Regions from separate parts of the Claveliimonas bilis genome, predicted to be linked through region 2. Evidence: riboswitches for the same ligand, from Rfam matches in the RefSeq annotation. Region 2 holds a riboswitch; the other holds the start of a gene.
The links. A riboswitch is a leader RNA that binds a small molecule or an ion and turns the genes downstream of it on or off. The one in region 2 is predicted to bind glycine.
Positions count from the first base shown of each region.

Region 1: it holds a riboswitch for glycine, as region 2 does, so the genes downstream of both, R2J37_RS09425 (APC family permease) here and R2J37_RS07375 (GrdX family protein) in region 2, are expected to answer to the same signal.

Region 1 covers NZ_AP027742.1:1,893,843-1,899,105, forward strand. Annotated here, with positions in the region: gene R2J37_RS09415 (sulfurtransferase) at 1-250, opposite strand, end outside; gene rpsU (30S ribosomal protein S21) at 517-693, opposite strand; gene R2J37_RS09425 (APC family permease) at 808-2,151, opposite strand; glycine riboswitch at 2,262-2,360, opposite strand; gene alaS (alanine--tRNA ligase) at 2,562-5,201, opposite strand.
Region 2 covers NZ_AP027742.1:1,515,697-1,520,959, forward strand. Annotated here, with positions in the region: gene R2J37_RS07365 (alanine/glycine:cation symporter family protein) at 1-408, shown strand, start outside; gene R2J37_RS07370 (IS30 family transposase) at 592-1,905, shown strand; glycine riboswitch at 2,273-2,386, shown strand; gene R2J37_RS07375 (GrdX family protein) at 2,588-2,965, shown strand; gene R2J37_RS07380 (glycine/sarcosine/betaine reductase component B subunit) at 3,042-4,322, shown strand; gene grdB (glycine reductase complex selenoprotein B) at 4,343-5,263, shown strand, end outside.

The sequences.
Region 1 (5,263 bases), 380 kb from region 2:
CCTCCGCAATCAGAATGTCCTCGTATCCTTCCTGCTCGCCATTTAATGCGCTGTTTACCCACTGTGGGGTTACGTAGACAGTTTTTGTCTCCACTGCCTCTACAGGTTCACTTTCTGCGCTCTCATCTGTTGTCTCATCCGTAGACTCCTGGGTAGTCTCCTCCTCTGTGGATGTGTTAGAGCCGCAGCCTGCCAGTACGGAAGCTGTCATAGCCATACATAAAAATGCAGCTAATACTCTTTTTTTCATAATACCTTTCAAACCTCCTTGAGACTAATATATCCTCGTTTATTATAGCTATACAGCTCGTCTTCGTCCAATAGATAAGAACAATATATAGTTGTGTATATAGATTTCATCTATATGTTGTGATATTTTCAAAAAATCCCACCCTTATTCTCAATTTTGGACACCATTTACTGCAATTTGGGACGTAACAAACTTTAAAAGTGTTACGTCCCAAATTGCGCAAAAAAAGATGGCACTTAATCGTGCCACCTTCACTTTTGCACATATTAATTATACTTACGTTTTCTAGCTGCTTCAGATTTCTTTTTACGTCTTACGCTTGGTTTCTCGTAATGTTCTCTTTTACGAATCTCCTGCTGAATACCAGCTTTCGCGCAGTTTCTTTTAAATCTGCGTAAAGCACTATCTAACGTCTCGTTTTCTTTAACGATTACATTTGACATAGTCTCACACCTAACCTCCCCTCCAGCCCTATATTGTGCATCATACGACTGTTCGGGTATATTTATTGCACTACATAAGATTATAGCACATTTTTCCTGTACGTCAATGGTTTTTTATCGCTTTTTTTCCTGCAGCACCGCTCTTTTCCTGACATTCCTGTACACCGGAATGCCAATAAGCGTCACAAGTATGCTTCCGGCAGACAGTAGTGTAGACTGTATTCCTGCAAGGAAAATCTGATTTATGATTACATAAATGCCGCTTACGATCGCAATAATAGGAACCACCGGATAAAGAGGAACTTTATATGTGCGGACAGCGTCCGGCCAGTCCCGGCGAAGTTTCATAACACCAATAAATGTCAAAGTATAGAACATCCAGCTTGATATGACCGCCAAGTCTGTCAGGAGATTAAATCTTCCGCTGACTGCATATATGCAGCCGATTCCTCCTACAAGGATAATGGAGTTGACCGGTACCTGCGCTTTATTAAGAACAGCCAGTGTGTCTGAAAACGGAAGGCTCTTTGTTGCTGCCAAGGAATATGCCACTCTGGATCCGGAAAGTACAAATCCGTTGCAGGCTCCAAATACAGAAATCATAATTCCTACTGCCACCAGCTTTCCGCCCATCTCTCCAAACAATTCAAGCGCCACCGCCGAAGCCGGAGCTGAAAGAGACGCCAGCTGATCTGCCGGAAGTACCCAGAGATAAGCGATATTGATTACAAAATAAACTGCCATGATCACAGATACGCCACCTACAATTGCAATAGGAAGATCTCTTCCCGGCTTTTTCATTTCTCCTGCAATAGCCCCTACATTTGTCCATCCTTCAAATGCAAAAAGAATTGCAACCATCAGCTGCCCCAGCACAACTGCCGGATTCAGTCCCTCTCCCACCATTGGAGTAAAGATTGCATTTCCGCCGCCGCCTTTCAGGAAACCAAATACCATAAGAAGAAGCAGAGGAATTAATTTACATACAGTAAAAATAACCTGCACGCCGCCACCCACGCTGGAACCGAGGCTGTTAAGAAAAATAATAAGAATGATCACACCCACAGCAATGGGGATCATAAAGCTCTCACCCACAAACAACGCCGCCTGCTGGGCAAAAGCCACTGCCAGCGCGGAAATCATAGCCGGATAAAACACCAGTGTCTGTATCCATCCTGCAAGAAAGCCAACAATCGGACTATAAATCTCTTCCAGATAGGCCACCATCCCTCCGGTCTTTGGTATCATGATCGCAACTTCTGCAAAGGTAAGAGCCGCTGCAATACTGGCAAGTCCTGTGATCACCCATGCCAGTATTCCCAGCCCCGGTGCACCTCCAGTCACCGTATAGATTGCCTGTGGCTTAAAAAACACGCCGGAGCCGATCACACAACCTACTACTGTGGCCATCGCGGTAGCCACTCCAAGATTTTTTTTCAATCCTTTGTTCTCATTCATTTTTCTCATCTCCTTTTCTTTTGAAATCACCAATTCTTCTTCCGGCGTGCTCCGCGCCGAAATGAACCTTAAAAATGCGCACAAAAAATACAGGGCATCAAAAAGGAACACCCTGTATCTCTGTTTCTTTTACCTGAAAGCATTACCCCGTCGGTGCCTGCACCTGACAACTGCAAGGAATCGGCGCTGGTCTTTCCAGAGTTCCATCAGCAGCAGGTACAGTACCTGAAAGTTTCTCTCAAGCCCCGGGCAGAGCTTCGAAATTGCTTCGTCGGTTTTCCGTCTGCACAGCGGAAATCTCCCTTACTGCTTCATCTGGTCTGATCTCTTTTGTGTGTCCAGTATAAAGGATGAAACTCTATTCGTCAACCATTGTTATTTTCTTACCACTTATTGATGCTTTTATCGATTTAAGAAATCTGCTCTGCCAGCACTTCCTCTGCCTTTTCCAGCGCTTCTGCAATACCGTCCGGATTTTTTCCTCCGGCCTGAGCCATATTCGGACGTCCGCCTCCGCCTCCGCCTACAAAGGAAGCGATGGCCTTAATGAGATTTCCTGCATGGGCACCTGCTTTTACAGCGCCTTCTGTGGCAGTAGCCATAAGATTAACTTTGCCGTCAATCTGAGAAGCGATCACCACAACTCCCTCTCCCAGCTTTTCTTTCATCTGATCCCCAAGATCACGAAGTCCGTTCATATCCACTCCGTCTGTACGCACAGCCAGAAGTTTCATGCCTGCCACTTCCTTCACCTGATCTGTCACATCTCCCATGGACTCTTGAGCCAGCTTGCTCTTCAGACTTTCTACTTCGCTGTGAAGTTCCTTATTTTCTGCAAGAAGATGGGAAATCTTTTCTGCAAGATGATCCGGAGACGCCTTTACAAGTTTGGCAGCCTGCTCCAGTTTTTCTTCCATTTCATCGTAATATTTCAGCAATCCCTTTGAGGTCAGTGCTTCTATCCTCCGTACTCCGGCAGCAACTCCGGTCTCGGAAATGATCTTAAATGCTGTGATCACTCCAGTATTGTCCACATGTGTTCCGCCGCAGAACTCTTTGGAAAATTCTCCCATGCTGACAACCCGGACAATATCACCGTACTTCTCTCCAAAAAGAGCAGCAGCACCTGTCTTTTTTGCTTCTTCGATAGGCATATTTTCTGCTTTTACCGGCAGAGCGTTCATGATCTGCTCATTAACAATCCGCTCTACTTCTTTGATCTCTTCTTTTGTAAGGGCGGAAAAATGCGTAAAGTCAAAGCGCAGTCTGTTCTCATTGACAGAAGATCCCGCCTGCTCCACATGGGTGCCAAGTACCGTCCGCAGTGCCTGCTGCAATAAATGTGTAGCACTGTGATTCCGTGCGGAAAGCGCTCTTTTCTCCTGATCGATTTCCAAAGAAACATGGTCGCCTACCTTCAGCATGCCGCTTACAACATGTCCTACATGACCGATCTTACCGCCCAGAAGCTTAATTGTATCTTCCACCTCAAACACGCCGTCCTTGGTACGGATAAATCCTCTGTCCGCTTCCTGTCCGCCGCTTGTGGCATAGAACGGTGTCTCTTTCACGAAAACAGTTCCCTTCTCCCCATCGGAAAGGGCATCCACAATCGCATCATCTGTTGTCAGAACAATAATATCAGATTCCCAGGAAAGGTGCTCATAGCCGACAAAGGTTGATGTGACAGACGGATCAATAGACTCATAGATTGTCACATCAGCTCCCATGTAGTTTGTCTCTCCGAAGGTTCCCTTAGCAGTCTCTCTTTGCTCTTCCATCGCTTTTTCAAAGCCTTCCTCGTCGATCTTCATTCCCTTTTCTTCCAGAATTTCTCTTGTCAGATCAACCGGGAAGCCGTAAGTGTCATACAGCCGGAAAGCCTCTGTACCGGAAAGTACCTTTGTATGCTCCTTCTCCATCTTCTCTTCCAGTCCTTCCAAAATGGAAAGTCCCTGATCAATAGTCCTGTTAAACTGTTCTTCTTCTTTTGTAATAACCTTAAAGATAAAATCCTTTTTCTCTTCCAGTTCCGGATATCCGTCCTTGGATCCATCGATCACTGTCTGCGCAAGCTGAACCAGAAATTCTCCCTCTATGCCAAGAAGGCGTCCATGGCGGCAGGCACGACGCAGCAGACGGCGAAGAACATAGCCTCTTCCACTGTTGGAAGGAAGGATCCCATCGGAAATCATAAATGTGACAGAACGGATATGATCTGTGATCACACGTACTGATACATCGGTTTTATATTCCTTCCCGTATTCCTTTCCTGCAATCCTGCAGACATGCTCCCGAAGGTCACGGATCGTATCCACATCAAACATGGAATCCACATCCTGTACCACACACGCCAGACGTTCCAGTCCCATTCCCGTATCAATATTTTTCTGTTCCAATTCTGTATAATGATTATGTCCGTCATTATCAAACTGGGTAAACACATTATTCCAAATTTCCATATAACGGTCACAGTCGCAGCCTACTGTACAGTCAGGCTTTCCGCATCCATATTCCTCTCCGCGGTCATAGTAAACTTCCGAGCAGGGACCGCATGGACCAGACCCATGTTCCCAGAAGTTATCTTCTTTCCCGAAACGGAAAATCCGATCTGCCGGAATACCAATCTGCTTATTCCAGATCTCCCATGCTTCGTCGTCTTCCAGATAAACAGACGGATAAAGCCGATCCGGATCAAGTCCTACTACCTCTGTTAAAAATTCCCATGTCCAGGCAATGGATTCTTTTTTAAAATAATCGCCAAAAGAAAAATTCCCAAGCATCTCAAAAAATGTACCGTGGCGTGCTGTTTTTCCCACATTTTCAATATCTCCTGTCCGGATGCATTTCTGACAGGTTGTCACGCGTTTTCTCGGCGGGATTTCCTGACCTGTAAAATATGGTTTTAATGGCGCCATTCCCGAATTAATAAGTAAAAGACTTTTATCGTTGTGAGGCACCAGTGAAAAACTTTTCATGGCAAGATGATCCTTACTCTCAAAAAACTCAAGGAACATTCTTCTTAGTTCATTTACACCGTATTTCTGCATAATTTCCTCCTAAATTTTTCAACTATTTCCTAATTATAAAGAGAACCCTGACGTTTGTCAAC
Region 2 (5,263 bases):
CCGGAGTCCTACAAAGTAGTGGACGGAGGATATACAGCGGCGGCACTTAGCCAGTTTGCATATTCTCTTGTATATGGAAAAGGCGGAGAGATATTTATTGCAATCTGCATGTTCTTCTTTGCATTTTCCACGATCGTGGGATGGTATTTCTTCGGTCAGGCAAATATCAAATATCTGTTCGGACCCAAGGCAGTGCCGATCTACTCTATACTGGTATGCATCTGTGTATTCCTGGGGTCTCTGGCGCAGGTAGATCTTGTATGGAATATGGCGGACTGCTTCAACAGTATGATGGTTGTGCCGAATATAATCGGTCTTCTGGCCCTTAGTGGAATGGTGAAGAAAGTACATGATGATTATTTTAATAACTTCCTTCCGAAACAAAAGGAAAATATGAAAAATAAATAAAAACATATATTTTGAATTGTGCAATACGCACAAAAGTGAGTTTGTTTTTTCCCAAAAATGAAATTTTAAATTCCACCTCTCCTACGGGTAGTAGCGTTTACTTCTGCACAGTTGATATTTACTCTTTCATACATCCATGGTATGGTTATCTCTCCTTCTGACAGCAGTAGAAGGAGGCTCATCATGAGTAAATATATTCCTGGTAACCAAAAACATCTTACCCTTGAAAACCGTATCTATATCGAAAACGAACTAAATAAGGGCACTTCCTTTAAGGATATTGCCAGGTTCCTGTGTAAGGATCCTACTACAATCTCTAAAGAAGTCAGGGCTCACCGTCTCTCAGACTGGTATCACAAAGGGACTTTCTATAATGCCAAAAACTTCTGTATTCACCGCTATCACTGTAAGAAAACGAACGCCTGTGGAAAGATTGTCCTGTGCGGAATCAAATGCGCATCCTGTCCTACCTGCAACCAAACCTGCAGAAACTTTGAAAAAGAGCATTGCGTAAGGCTTGACCGGGCTCCCTATGTCTGCAACGGCTGTACGAAAAAAATCAATCACTGCACGCTTGCCCACAAATACTCTTATAACGCCAGGTTCGCTGACAGGAAATACCGGGAAAAACTCCGGGATTCTAGAACAGGTATTAACATGACCAAACGGGAGCTTCACAAAAAGGATCAGATCATTTCCCCTCTGATCGAACAGGGACAGTCTCCCTATCATATCCTGACAAACCATCCGGAGCTGGATATGTCCGTCCGTACCCTGTATTCGTATCTTGACCAGGGACTCTTTACGGCAAGGAACATAGATCTGAAACGGAAAGTTCATTTCAAACCAAGAAGGTGCCATAAAACACAGATCACGGACAGAGCAGTCTTTAGCAACCGATTATATCATGACTTCTGTTCCCTTGCCCTTACAGGCTATGTCCAGATGGATACTGTCCATTCTTCCAGGGAATCAAAAAAGACCTTGCTGACCATGTTTTTCACCAAAGAAAAACTCTTCCTTGCTTTTCTGATGAACCGCTGCACCAAAGGCGCTGTCCGTCTTGTTTTTGACCGTCTGGAAAAGCGTATGGGAACCTATGAATTTACTTCCGTGTTTGAATATATCCTCACGGACCGGGGCTCTGAATTTGGTGATCCGGATGCTTTGGAAACCGGCGTAAACGGAATACAGCGTTCCAGCATTTATTACTGTGACCCGATGCAGAGTGGGCAGAAGGGCGGATTGGAACAAGCACACACGATGCTGCGGATGATCCTCCCAAAAGGAACCAGTTTTGAATTCCTTACACAATGGGACGTAAACCTGATTGTGAACCATATCAATTCCACACCGAGGGAAAGCCTGGGTGGGAGGACGCCATACAGCGTCGCGTTGGAAGCACTTGGAGAAGAGGTCTTAAACGCATTTCAGCTTAGACCGATTGCCCCGGATGAGGTAAATCTGACGCCTAAGCTGATCCGCTTTAATCACTAATCAACTGATCGAAATCTGCTGTCAGACTGGAAGTAAACGTTTCACATTTTTTAGATGTGGCCGGTGGAATTCAGTCCCGCACACCGTATTCCAGCGGTCCGTTTCCCATGCCCAGAAATCAAGTATTTTTCGATGAGTTTAGCTAATTATAACAGAAAACTGGAGATTTTGCTTAAAAATCCCCTGTAAAATCCGCGAAAAATAAAGTATGGTGGAATTTACCTCTTCACCGGAATTTAAAATTTCAATTTAGCAGTTTGTTTTTTCATAGGTGTTGCAAAAAAAACGTTCATAATGTACTATAGACACATAGAATAATTCAGTAAAATATATGTAGAAAATCTATAAGTAAATTTTGACAGCAGGTAGATTTTTCCTACGAGAGAGCTGTGACGATGCAGCCGCCGAAGAGGCAAACCGCAAGGATGAGGGTGAACATCCGGGCGGTGAAACTTTCAGGCAAAAGGATTAGGGAAAGTACTGCATTCTGGATCTTGTAAGAGCTGGCAGAGTAAAAGTGTTCTGCGCAGACAATAAGACAAAAGACAGAAGAGGGCGATGAACACACAGAAGTGTTTTCAACGTCCTTTTTCTTTTTAACGTAACTCTTTGTTTATCTATAGAAAAGTCCTATAGAGCAAAAAGTTCTCTTACAGACATCTTTGGGAAGGAGATTGAAAACGTGGCAAGCTATAGTGTCCTGACAAACAATCCTCTTGTTCGCGATACGCTGAAAGACAAAAAAGAGGTCATTTATAAAGAAATTTCTTACGAAGATGTTTTGCGGGAAGCAAGAGACAGAGTATACCGGGGATACAGGCTTTTATCACATCCTTTATCAGGAAGTGTAAAACCTAATGAAACACCATACAAATCCATTATGATTGGGAACAGAAAGGAGGAGATTGACGCACAGTCCGTCAGGATCATAGAATCCGCTATAGAATCATGCCGGAAGTTTGTTTTTAAATCTGACAAATATAAGCCGGAAGTGTATAAGGATTTTCAACTGATCGACTGGACTTTGCTGGAAAGTGCAATGGCATCGGCAGATGCGTAGTAATGCCTTGAGATGGTTTTTCTGTGAAGCCAGAAAACAAAAAAGAAAACAATGATTAACAAGGAGGGAACACACAGTGAAATTAGAAATGGGGCACATATACATTAAGGACATCCAGTTTGCAAGCGAGTCAAAAATCGAAGACGGAATCCTCTATGTATCCGAAGAAGAAGTAAAGAAAGTAGCTCTGGAGGACGAGAAGATCAAAAGCGTATCCTTTGATATTGCCCGTCCGGGAGAGTCTGTTCGTATTACACCGGTAAAGGATGTAATTGAGCCGCGTGTGAAAGTAGAAGGCAAGGGAGGAATCTTCCCGGGAGTGATCGCCAAAGTTGATACAGTAGGAAGCGGAAAGACTTATGCGCTTAAAGGAATGGCAGTTGTAACTGCAGGACGTATTGTCGGATTCCAGGAAGGTATCATTGATATGACTGGCCCGGGAGCAGAATATACTCCATTTTCACAGACAAATAACCTGGTAATGGTATGTGAACCAGTTGATGATATCAAACAGCATGACTATGAAAAGGCAGTGAGATTTGCAGGATTCAGAGTGGCAGTTTATCTTGGGGAACTGGCACGTAACCTGACACCTGACGAGACAAAAGTATATGAGACATGTACGATCAAGGAAGGATTTGAGAAATATCCGGATCTTCCAAGAGTTGCTTACGTTCAGATGCTTCAGAGCCAGGGACTTCTGCATGATACATATGTATACGGCGTAGATGCAAAGAAAATTGTTCCGACAATTTTAAGCCCGACAGAAATTATGGATGGTGCGATCGTATCAGGAAACTGTGTATCCGCATGTGACAAGAACCCAACTTATGTACATTTGAATAACCCGGTTGTCCATGACCTTTTTGAGGAACATGGAAAGACGATCAACTTTGTATGCCAGATCATTACAAATGAGAACGTATACCTGGCAGACAAGCAGCGTTCCTCTGACTGGACAGCAAAACTTTGTAAAATGCTGGATCTGGACGGTGTTATCGTATCACAGGAAGGTTTCGGTAACCCGGATACAGACCTTATCATGAACTGTAAGAAGATTGAAGCAGAGGGTGTTAAGACTGTTATTATTACAGATGAATACGCAGGACGCGACGGAAAATCCCAGTCTCTTGCAGACGCAGACGTTGCAGCAGATGCAGTTGTAACAGGCGGAAATGCAAATGAGGTTATTATTTTGCCGAAGCTTGACAAAGTGATCGGAACACTGGATTATGTGACAAAGATTGCTGGTGCAAGTGAAGAAACATTGCGCGAAGACGGCTCCTTAGAGGTTGAGCTTCAGGTAATTACCGGAGCAACAAATGAGACTGGCTTTAACAAGCTGAGCGCAAGATAGAAGGGAGGACATACGCGAAAATGAGTAAAATAAAAGTAGTACATTACATTAATCAGTTCTTCGCAAATATCGGTGGAGAGGAAAAAGCAGATTACCCGGCAGAGCTTCGTGTAGGCGAAGTAGTAGGACCAGGTATGGCGTTCAATATGAACTTTAAGGATGAAGCAGAAATTATTGCAACAATCGTCTGCGGTGACTCCTATTTCAATGAAAACCTTGACAAGGCAAAAGCAGATATCCTTGCTATGGTAAAAGAGCAGGCGCCTGACGTATTTGTTGCAGGACCGGCTTTCAATGCAGGACGTTACGGCGTTGCATGCGGAACGATCGCAGCAGCGGTTCAGGAAGAACTTGGTATTCCGGCAGTTACAGGTATGTATGTAGAGAATCCAGGTGCTGATATGTTCAAGAACCAGGTATACATGGTATCTACAAAGAACAGCGCAGCAGGTATGAGGGATGCAGTGGGCAAGATGGCTCCTCTTGCGCTGAAGCTTGCGAAAGGCGAAAAGATCGGCGCTTCCTGTGAAGAAGGATATATGCCGAACGGCATTCGTGTAAACTTCTTTGAGAAGGAGAGAGGATCCAAACGTGCAGTGAAGATGCTCCTTCAGAAACTGGCTGACAAGCCGTATGTGACAGAATATCCGATGCCGAGCTTTGACAAAGTAGCTCCGAATCCGGCTGTGAAAGATCTTGCACATGCAAAGATCGCTCTGGTTACTTCCGGCGGTATTGTTCCGAAGGGAAATCCGGACCACATCGAAAGCTCCAGTGCTTCTCATTATGGAGAATATGACATCACAGGCGTTATGGATCTGACAGCAGATACATATGAGACTGCTCACGGCGGATATGACCCGGTATATGCAAATGAAGATGCAGACCGTGTTCTTCCGGTAGACGTTCTTCGTGAAATGGAAAAAGAAGGAAAGATCGGT